Regions from separate parts of the Cupriavidus sp. D39 genome, predicted to be linked through region 2. Evidence: predicted binding sites of a transcription regulator. Region 2 holds the regulator's gene; the other holds the start of a gene.
The links. Region 2 encodes sigma-54, which starts transcription at its own class of promoters, with help from an activator protein. Its sites were predicted from a motif close to TGGCANGNAANCTGCTTT; they were not measured.
Positions count from the first base shown of each region.

Region 1: a site for sigma-54 is predicted at 1,670-1,687, ahead of OMK73_RS29205 (flavin monoamine oxidase family protein). Genes of this name have one in related genera too.

Region 1 covers NZ_JAPNLE010000009.1:3,668,112-3,673,512, reverse strand. The annotation lists gene OMK73_RS29205 (flavin monoamine oxidase family protein) at 1-1,578, opposite strand, end outside; gene OMK73_RS29200 (PQQ-dependent sugar dehydrogenase) at 2,092-3,414, opposite strand; gene OMK73_RS29195 (endo alpha-1,4 polygalactosaminidase) at 3,574-4,431, opposite strand; gene OMK73_RS29190 (DNA-binding protein) at 4,732-5,169, opposite strand; gene OMK73_RS29185 (nucleotidyltransferase domain-containing protein) at 5,141-5,401, opposite strand, start outside.
Region 2 covers NZ_JAPNLE010000009.1:4,088,931-4,094,331, reverse strand. The annotation lists gene lptC (LPS export ABC transporter periplasmic protein LptC) at 1-542, shown strand, start outside; gene lptA (lipopolysaccharide transport periplasmic protein LptA) at 597-1,241, shown strand; gene lptB (LPS export ABC transporter ATP-binding protein) at 1,288-2,073, shown strand; gene OMK73_RS31155 (RNA polymerase factor sigma-54) at 2,209-3,684, shown strand; gene hpf (ribosome hibernation-promoting factor, HPF/YfiA family) at 3,734-4,084, shown strand; gene ptsN (PTS IIA-like nitrogen regulatory protein PtsN) at 4,465-4,920, shown strand; gene hprK (HPr(Ser) kinase/phosphatase) at 4,956-5,401, shown strand, end outside.

The DNA.
Region 1 (5,401 bases), 420 kb from region 2:
CGCATGCAGGCGCTCGATCGCGTCGAGCGCGGACAACAGCGCGCCCTCCTGCCAGGCCGGGATATAGGAAGCATGCTCCCCCGCCAGCGCGATGCGGCCATCGATCTGGCAGAGGTTCTTGTAGTGCTTCTCCCGGCTCTCATCGGTCCACAAGCCGTAGCAGCCCTGCGACCACGGCACGCGGTGCCAGCCCACCGCAATGCCGTTGTCGAACTCCCGCGCGTATTGCGGGTGTAGCTGGCTGCCCTGCTCCACGGCGCGGCGCACGCGCTCCTGCGGCGTCATGGCGGTGAACTCATAGGCATTGGGGCCGAAGGCATAGGCGCCCAGCAGCACCGACTTGCCCTTGGCGCCGTAGCGCGTGGAAGGGTAAGAGATGCGCGTGATGGGCTGGTCCGTATAGCTGATGCCGCCGTAGATGGATTCGTCCTCCTCCCAGAAGCGGCGCTTGAACTGCAGGCCGATCTTGATCGAGGCGTCATAGGGCACGGCGTTGATGGCCTGCTGCATGGCGTCGCCGACCTGCACGTCGAGCTGGCTCAGCACCGACAGCGGGATGGTGCACAGGCACCAGTCGGCCTTGGCCTGGGCGACCGCGCCGCCGTGCGCGTCATCGGTATAGGTCACGGTGACGCCGCGCTCGTCCTGCGCGATCTTCGTCACCTTGGCGTGGTAGCGGATCAGGCTGCCCACCTCGCGCTGGAAGGCCTGCGCAATCATGTCCATGCCGCCCACCGGCTGGAAAATGGTGCTCTGGAATTCGTACTCCTGCCCGCTGGCGATATAGCGCCACAGCCCGGATTGCAGCAAGTCGCTCAGTTCCAGCGGCTTGGAGGGCTTGGCCAGCGGCATCAGGCCGCCGCCGGGATCGATCTCGTAACCGCGCCGGTCACTGGTGAGCGCGCTTTCGCGGTAGCGCATCTGCGCATCGAGCGCGCCCCATTTGCGCAGGCCCTCCAGCAATTTCTCCTTGTCCTCGCGCGTGAGCGCCGTGTCCAGGTTGCCCTGCGTGGCGGCCTTGCCGAGCAGCTCCGCCACGTAGCCCTGGAAGTCGCCCTGCACATGGCGGTAGCGCTGCGCCTTGCCGCCGTAGGCCTTGGTCGAGTGCACCAGCGCGTTGTAATTGACCTGCACGAAAGGCTCGAGCGCCACGCCCAGCCGCTTGCAATAGTCGAGCACCGCATGGTGGTGATACGGGATGCGCCACGGCCCCGGGTTCAGGTATTCGCCTTTGGCGAACTCGCAGCGCTGCACGGCGCCGCCCATCTCGGTGAAGACATCGCCGCCGCGCAGGGTCCAGCAGCGGCCGCCGGCACGGCCGCTGTATTCCAGGATCTGCACCTTGTAGCCAGCGCGCCGCAACTCCAGCGCGGCCACCATGCCAGCCAGTCCCGCGCCGAGAATCAGCACCGAGGCACCGCGCTTTGCGCCCTGGAGTTTCGGCGGGCCCGTGTAACCGGATTCCGCCGCGAGGCCGAGCGAAGTCATCGCCTGGTACATTGCCGCGCCACCTGCTGCCTTGCCGACGAGCGCAAGCAAGTCGCGGCGGCTGAAGGCCTTACTGTCAATTGAAGTCATGTTCAGGCTGTCGAGGAGTCTTTGTGGGTTGCGCATTTCACACCGCTAACGTCACCAGGCACGGTACGGCAGCGCGATGCGCCGAATAGCGCACGCAACATCCATGCCATTTCTGACATATTCGACCGCGCTCCCGCTGCGCCTGTCGATGGCCCGGCCAAATGCGCCATCCGTAAAACGTGGCCATGCAAGGGGTCATGTGCCGAACGCGCCACTGTCCTCAGATGTTTGCATTAGCGCCTCAGGGTACCGAGAACGAGCCCGCACCGCAGGGCGCATGCGCAGCAGCCCTAGCGAAGCTGCCCCACATTAGTGTGTCCATGCCGCGTCGCGGTGCACGACGCGTACCGCGCTCGCGTGGTGAAGCGGAGGACTGCCGGCCCGAGTTGTTCAAGCTAATCGTGCAGATCGTGCAGATGGTCATCGTCACTGCGAAGCAGCGGGCCAGGTCACGCGCGCAGCTTGATTGCGGGGCAGCCGCCGATCGTGCGGCGGCGCCCTGGCAACGCACCTTTACTTCGCCGCGGTCACCCGCCAGACCACATCGCCAACATCATCCGCCACCAGCAACGCGCCGCGCTTGTCGATGGCAACGCCCACCGGGCGCCCTTGCGCGTCGCCGTCCTTCGTCAGGAAGCCGGTGAGCACGTCGACCGGGTCGCCCGCCGGCTTGCCGTTGGCGAACGGCACGAAGATCACCTTGTAGCCGCTGTGCGGCTTACGGTTCCACGACCCGTGCTGGCCTACGAACATGCCGTTCCTGAAGCGGGAGGGCAACGCGTTGCCTAGCGCCGAGGCCAGGCCAAGCGACGCGGTATGCGGGCCGACGGCGTAGTCGGGCGCAATGGCCTTGGCCACCATCTCCGGCTGCTGCGGCTTTACGCGTTCGTCTACATGCTGGCCGTAGTAGCTGAAGGGCCAGCCATAGAAAGCGCCGTCTCTGACCGAAGTGATGTAGTCCGGCACGAGATCGCTACCGATCTCGTCGCGCTCGTTTACCGCAGTCCATAGCGCGCCGCTGTCGGGATCCCAGGCCATGCCGTTGGCATTGCGCAGGCCGCTGGCAAACACGCGGTGCGCGCCGGTCTTGGGATCGACCTCCCAGATGGCTGCCCGCGCCTCCTCCTTGTCGAGGCCGTTCTCGCCGACGTTGCTGTTGGAGCCGACGGTGACGTAGAGCTTGCTGCCGTCCCTGCTGGCGATGATGTTCTTGGTCCAGTGGTGATTGATGGGGCCGGCAGGCAGGTCGACCACCTTCACGCCGGGCCCAGTGATCTGGGTCTGCCCCGGCTGGTAGGGGAAACGCAGGACGGCATCGGTGTCCGCCACATAGAAGTCATTGCCCACCAGCACCATGCCGAAGGGCGAATGCAGGTCCTTGAGAAATACGGAGCGCGCATCGGCGACGCCATCGCCATTGGTGTCGCGTAGCAGCGTGATGCGATTGGCGCTTGGCACGCCGGCGCCCGCGCGTTTCATCACCTGCGTCATGACCCAGCCCCGGATGCCCTTGCCATCATCCGGCTTGGGCGGCGCATTGGTTTCGGCCACCAGCACGTCGCCGTTGGGCAGCACGTAGATCCAGCGCGGATGGTCCAGCTTGCCGGCGAACGCCACGACGGACAGGCCGTCCGCTGCAACCGGTCTGGCACCATCGGCCCAGCCTTTGGCAGGGGCGATGTTCACCGTGGGCAGCATGGTCCTGTTTGGCGATGGTAACTGCGGACTCAAGCCGGTGCCGGCGGAGACCGGCAGGGTCGCGGTGTCGCCACATGCGGTCAAGCCCGCCGCCATCAGCAGGCAGAGAGTCAAAATGGACAATCGCTGCAAGGGCATGATCGGCTCTCCGGAAAGGCGGCGCGTCGCCCCGTCGGCGTGCGCTGTCCGCTCCACTATAGAACGCATGCGCGATGCCGGGTGTCGGCGGATTGGAGGCCGCGCTGTAGGACAAAAACGCCGGCTCCCGGCCTGCGCCTTGCGGCCGATCCCGCCACCTCAATCGCAAGCGTAGCGGAACGCGTCATCCAGGCTCAGCGGGAGCACCAGCGTACGAAGGTGCGCCGCCTTGGCCGAAGCGCAAAGCGTGGCGCGCGTCGATGCGGTCTTGTACTTCGGAGCGTACTCCACGTTGAACACCGCCTTGCCCTGCGCCGTGAGCGGCTTGTAGCTCGCGCACTCGCTGTACTGGAAGCACTGCTCGTTCACCGCGAAATCAAAGTCCGTCGCCAGCTGCGAGACTTGATCCACATCGTTTTTCAAGCCCACCGCCAGGCCCCGCGCATGCGCCTCGGCCGCCAGGAAGCGGTTGTAGTCCAGCTGAGTAGCCGCCGTCAGCGGGAAGCCCGGCTGATTGGTATAGCCATCCACGTTGTCCGGGTCCACGCCATCGCAGCCCTTCGACTTCGCCAGGTCCATGCGCGCCTGCATGATCTGGCGCACGTTGGCCGAGCGCGTATCGAGCCAACGCTCGCCCGCCCACCCCGACAACGCCTTTCCCATATCCGCCGCGGCAAACTGCTTGAAATCCGGCCGCCAGTTCTCCGAGCTACCCGCCGAAAAATAGCAGACCACGCGCTTGCCCTGCGCCTTCAAGGCATTGATGGTCGCCTGCGGCGTATCCACCAGGTCGATATCGAAGACCTGCGCCGGATAGCTCGTGTTGACCGTACCCGTCAACTGCAACTGCCATGTATCGGTTGCCGCCGGCATCCAGCGCGAGACCGCCAGCGTTTGCGCCGAGAGCGTCAAGGTCGCGGCCGACGCATTCACCGCCGACACGGACTTGACGGAAGCATCCGTCTGCGCCGACGAGCCATCGCCTCCGCAGGCCGACAGACAGGCGAACGAGGCCATCCATGCGATGCGTGCAAGTTTCCGATTCACGGATGTTCTTCCTTTTGGATTGCTGCTGTTGGGGTGATGAAACGGGTGGTGGGGGCTGGGGCTCTGTGCGGTCGTCGGCTGAGGATGGATGGATCTTGAGCAGTTTCGCGAAAGGGGTAAGGTATTCGGGTTGGATGACGGGCGCAGGTTTAGCAACCGGCATCGTACACGCCGATGTGCGCGAATCGGGTCGGTGAGTATGGCGACTGCCTCGCACGCAAATCGAGGCTTAGCTTTGCGGAGCTCGCAGCGTGTCACTCATACTGATCGTCAAAGAAGCTCCGGTTTGTTTGCCTGAAGCCAAGCTCTTACGTCGGCCAGCAAACTGAACGCGCTCGACATACACTCACTTAAAGTCGATTCAGGCACCAGATCGCCCGAGTAGTCAGACAAATTGCGCTGCTTGCGCAGTGCGTCCAGCACGATCATGCGATCCTTGGACATGCCGATAGTCGCCGGCAGCGTCTGGATCGCGGTCTGGTGATGGCCCGGTCGGCTGGTCAACGTTCGATATCCATTTGCCTGCAACGCCAGCATCGCCAATTGCATGATGGCTTTATACGCAGCATCAAACCGGTTCTCACTGCTCAAGCCGTGCAGCTGCGCGTCCGCGAGATTCCGCTCGGCGGCCGCCAGCAACCTTGTCACTTGGTCGCGACTCGGCTGTACCGCGTCTAGGCTAATTCCCAGCAAGTTCTGCAAGGTCATCGTTATTTCCGATCAGAAATATCTTGGGCTTTGCTTGGACTTCCAGCAGAAACGGCGCTTGGTTCAAAATGCCGTCCCGCCACTCTGCCGCCGTCAGCACCTTGGGATTGATTTCGCGGCCTAGGATGGCTTGGGTCTCATAGAACTGCCTTACCACTTCGCCAAAACTGACGGTACCGATCACCATCACATCCACGTCACTGTTCGCCGTCTCCTGAGCACGAGCCACAGA
Region 2 (5,401 bases):
TCTGGCTGGTGCAGGTCAACTCCCCGAAGGAAGCGGACACCGGGCCGGTCGGCAAGAAGCATGAGCCGGATTACTACATGATCCGTTTTTCCGCGACCGAGCTTGCCGAGGACGGGAACACCAAGCTGCGCTTCACCGGCGACAAGATGATCCACTTCGAGGACGACCAGACCTACGAGGTGACGCGCCCGGCCATGCGCTCCTACGAAATCGACCGCCCGCCCGTCACTGGCCACTCCGATCGCGGCACGATGAACGCGGAAGGCTCGGTCATCGACCTGTTCGGCAATGGCTTCATCGTGCGCGCCCAGGGCACCGACCCCGCCAAGGATCCGAAGATGACGGCCGCCTCGGAGTATTTCCAGGTGCTGGTCAACGATGACATCGTCAAGACCGACAAGGCTGTCAAGCTGACCCGCGGCCCGTCGGTGATGACCGCCAACGGCCTGATCTTTAACAATGTCACTCGCGAAGTACAATTGCTGGGTAACGTACGCGGCACCATCATTACGGTGCCGCCGCCGGCAAGTCCCGCGAAGTAGCCCTGAAGCCGCCCGCGGGCTCCAGCCGCCCGCGTCAACCGCCATCACGCCAACATGAATCCATTCCTGACGACTTCGTCCTGTCGCCGCCGCAGCACGGCCGCTTTGCTGACGCTGGCAGCCGTCCTGGGCCTTGCGCTGTCCGCGCCCGCCAGCGCCGAAAAAGCTGACCGCGAAAAGCCGCTGGTCCTGGAGGCCGACAATGCCAGCTACGACGACGTCAAGCAGGTTTATGTACTGACCGGCAACGTGGTGCTGACCAAGGGCACCATGGTGCTGAAATCCGACGCGGCCGAAGTCCGTACCGACCCCGAGGGCTACCAGTACGCGGTCGCGACCTCCAAGGGTGGCAAGCAAGCCTATATCCGCCAGAAGCGCGACAACGTCGACGAGTACATCGACGGCTGGGGCGACCGCATCGAATATGACGGCAAGCAGGAGCTGTCCAAGCTGATCGGGCGCGCCCGCATGGCCCGCCTGGCCGGCGCGAAGCTGGTCGACGAGATCCGCGGCGCGGTGATCACCTATGACAGCCGCAACGAGTTCTATACGGCCAGCGGCGGCGCCGAGAATGCGACCGCGGGCAGCCCGTCCGGCCGCGTGCGCGCCGTGCTGTCGCCGCGCCAGGAGCAGCCCGCCAGCGGCGCCGCAGCCAACCCGCTGCCGCTCAAGCCGGCACCCGCCCCCGTCAACCCCTGACCTGACGCCGCCACGCCCCCAATCCACGGATTCTGCCTTCACCTTCATGACCGCTACCCAAACCGCACCGTCCCAGCCCGCCACCCTGAAGGACAGCAGCACGCTGGTCGTGCGCCACCTGAAGAAGCGCTACGGCTCGCGCACTGTGGTCAAGGATGTGTCCCTCGACGTGAAGAGCGGCGAAGTGGTCGGGTTGCTCGGCCCCAACGGCGCAGGCAAGACCACGTCGTTCTACATGATCGTGGGGCTGGTGGCGCTGGACGAGGGCGATATCGTGCTCGACGACAAGCACATCAGCGGCCTGGCCATCCATGAGCGGGCACGCATGGGCCTGTCCTACCTGCCGCAGGAAGCCTCGGTGTTCCGCAAGCTCAATGTGCAGGAGAACATCCGCGCGGTGCTGGAGCTGCAGCTCAACGATGGCAAGCCCCTGGGCAAGGCCGAGATCGAGCGCCGGCTGGACACCCTGCTGGATGACCTGCAGATTGCCCACCTGCGCGACAACCCGGCGCTGTCGCTGTCCGGCGGCGAGCGCCGCCGCGTGGAAATCGCCCGCGCGCTGGCCTCCGCGCCGCGTTTCATCCTGCTTGACGAGCCCTTCGCCGGCGTCGACCCGATCGCGGTCGGCGAAATCCAGCGCATCGTCAGCTTCCTCAAGGCGCGCAATATCGGCGTGCTGATCACCGACCACAACGTACGCGAGACGCTGGGCATCTGCGACCACGCCTACATCATCAGCGAGGGCGCGGTGCTGGCGTCCGGCCAGCCTGAAGACATCATCGCCAACGAGTCGGTGCGCAAGGTCTACCTGGGCGAGAACTTCCGCATGTAAAGGCGCGCGCGGCGCCTGCCGCGCATCGGACTCGGGCGGCTTCGGTGTCGCCTTTCATCCTTCAAACGATCATGCGACGCCAGCGATAGCAATTTCCGTTCCACCAGCACGGAAGTTGGGCATAAAATAGGTCGCATGAAACCGTCGCTACAGCTCCGCCTCTCGCAGCATCTCGCGCTTACGCCGCAACTCCAGCAGTCGATCCGGCTGCTGCAACTGTCCACGCTTGAACTGCAGCAGGAAGTGGAACAGGCGCTGACCGAGAACCCCTTGCTCGAGCGCGAGAACGACTGGCTCGACAGCCCGTTGCGCGTGTCCTCGGACGGCTCGGTGAACCTCCAGAGCGCGCCCGCGCCAGCGCCCGCCGATGGCCAGGGCACCAGCGAAAACCGCCCCGATGGCGCCCCCGAGGCCGACGACAGCTATTCCGACAGCAACGAGGATTACGGCAACGACTGGAGCCTGGACGATTTCGCCCGCCGCCCGCAAGGCGAAGACGACGAAAAAACGCCGATGCAGCTGCGCGACGCCGAGCCCACGCTGCGCGAACACCTCATGGAGCAGCTGGCGCCGCTCAAGATTTCCCTGCGCGACAAAGGGCTGGCCATCTTCCTGGTCGAATCCCTGGACGATGACGGCTACCTGAGCGCCACGCTCGAGGAAATCTGCAGCGAGCTGCCGGAGGAGCTCGAGTTCGAGGTCGACGAGATCCAGGCCGTGCTTACGCTGCTGCAGAGCTTCGATCCGCCGGGTGTCGGGGCGCGCAACGCAGCCGAGTGCCTGGCGCTGCAACTGCGCAGGCTCAAGCATCCGCAGCGCGAACTGGCGCTGAGCATCGTCACCAATCACCTGGAACTGCTGGCGGTGCGCGATTACACGCGCCTGAAAAAGGCCCTGCAAGTGGACGAGCCGGAACTCAAGGCGGCGCATGAACTGATCCGCTCGCTCGCGCCCTATCCCGGCCATGCCTACAGCCGGCCGGAAGCCGACTTCGTGGTGCCCGATGTTTTTGTTCGAAAGTTGAGCGGCGGATGGATCGCCCATCTCAACCCGGATGTGATGCCGCGGCTACGTATCAACGACATGTACGCGCAGATTTTGCGCGGTGCAAAAGGCGATGCCGGCGCGGCGGGACTGCAGCAAAAACTGCAGGAAGCACGCTGGTTGATCAAGAATATCCAGCAGAGGTTCGACACGATATTGCGCGTCGCACAAGCCATTGTCGAACGTCAAAAGAACTTCTTCACCCACGGTGAAATTGCGATGCGCCCCTTGGTTTTGCGGGAGATTGCCGATACACTGGGTTTACACGAGTCCACCATCTCTCGGGTGACTACCAATAAATACATGGCAACGCCGATGGGGACTTTCGAGCTGAAGTATTTTTTCGGCTCTCACGTATCCACAGAAACCGGCGGCGCGGCCTCATCAACGGCAATCCGTGCGTTGATCAAGCAATTGATAGGAGCCGAAGACGCTAGGAACCCCTTGTCCGACAGCCGGATTGCCGAATTGCTCGGCGAGCAAGGCTTTGTGGTGGCACGGCGTACCGTTGCCAAATACCGCGAAGCGCTCAAGATTCCCGCGGTCAATCTCCGTAAGACTTTGTAGCCGAGCTGCATCGCCTGCCTGATGCAGCTCTTTCAGAAGGAGAAACGCTATGAACTTCAAGATCAGTGGACACCACTTGGACATCACGCCCCCTCTGCGTGAGTACGTGGAAACGAAACTGGAGCGTATCGTCAGGCATTTCGATCAAGTCATTGGCGTAAGTGTGCTGCTCTCTGTCGACAATACAAAAGAAAAGGACCGGCGGCAGTACGCGGAAATCAATCTACATCTCAAGGGCAAGGACATCTTTGTCGAAGCGCATCATGAAGACCTGTATGCCGCTATCGACGCATTGGTCGACAAGCTCGACCGGCAGGTGATTCGCCACAAGGATCGCGTGCAAAGCCACGACCGTGAAGCGGTCAAGTACCAGATGGCCGCATCCCAGATGCAGCAATGACCGTGCCTGGCGGCCCACATACCGGGCCGTCGGTGTCAGTCCATTGAAAACGGAATCAAGCCGCGCCCAGAGCGCGGCTTTTTCGTTCCAGCCTCCCCCTTCGGGCCACGCAGGGGATTCCGCAACGCATATGTACCGGTGTATGCTGTGCCATACATAGTTGATTTGCCTGGCCATTTCCGTGCATGCGGCACCGCTTCAGCGCCTCGGCTATTGCAATGCACAAAGCGGCAGCGGGCCTGCTCTATAATGGCCAGACGCCCGACACCGGCATGGGGACACCCGGTGGAAACATCGGGCCTTGGTTTTTATCTTCTTTCCGCCCGGCGGGACGCCTCCTTGCCCCGGGCCTGCTTACTAGAAAACCCTGCGCATTCCACATGAATCGTTTGGCTAAATTGCTGCCACCCGGCAACATCAACCTCGACGTCAGCGTCACCAGCAAGAAGCGCGTGTTCGAACAGGCCGGGCTCCTCTTCGAGAACAACCATGGCGTTGCGCGCGCGACCGTGACCGACAACCTGTTCGCCCGCGAGTCGCTGGGGTCCACCGGCCTTGGCGCCGGGGTTGCGATCCCCCACGGCCGCATCAAGGGACTGAAGCAGCCGCTGGCCGCGTTCATGCGCCTGGCCGAGCCGATCCCCTTCGAGTCGCCCGACGGTAAGCCGGTAGCGCTGCTGATCTTCCTGCTGGTGCCCGAACAGGCCACCCAGCAGCATCTGGAAATTCTCTCCGAGATCGCCCAGTTGCTGTCCGACCGCGAGATGCGCGAAGGACTGGCTACCCTGCCCACCCCCGACGACGTGCATCAGTTGCTGACGCAATGGCACCCTTGATCCGCCACTGAAAGCCCGTCCCTGAAAGCACCCGAATGGAACTCACTGGCGTCACCTCGCAGTCGATCTTCGACGACAACGCAGCCGATATCAAACTCTCCTGGGTAGCAGGACTGGAGGGCGCGGACCGGGCCTTCGATGTCGAGTTTGCGCGTGAAGCCACGTCCGCGGCCGATCTCGTCGGCCACTTGAACCTGATCCACCCGAACCGGATCCAGGTGCTGGGCAAGCCCGAAATCACGTATTACCAGCGCCTCGACGACGAGATGCGCAAGCGCCAGATGGGCGAGCTGATCCTGCTGGAGCCGCCGTTCCTGGTGATCGCCGACGGCATGGAGCCGCCGCCGGACCTGGAACTGCGCTGCACGCGCTCGTCCACCCCGCTGTTCACCACGCCGGTGTCTTCCGCGGCGGTGATCGATCACCTGCGCCTCTACCTGTCCCGCATTTCCGCGCCGCGCGTGACCATGCACGGCGTGTT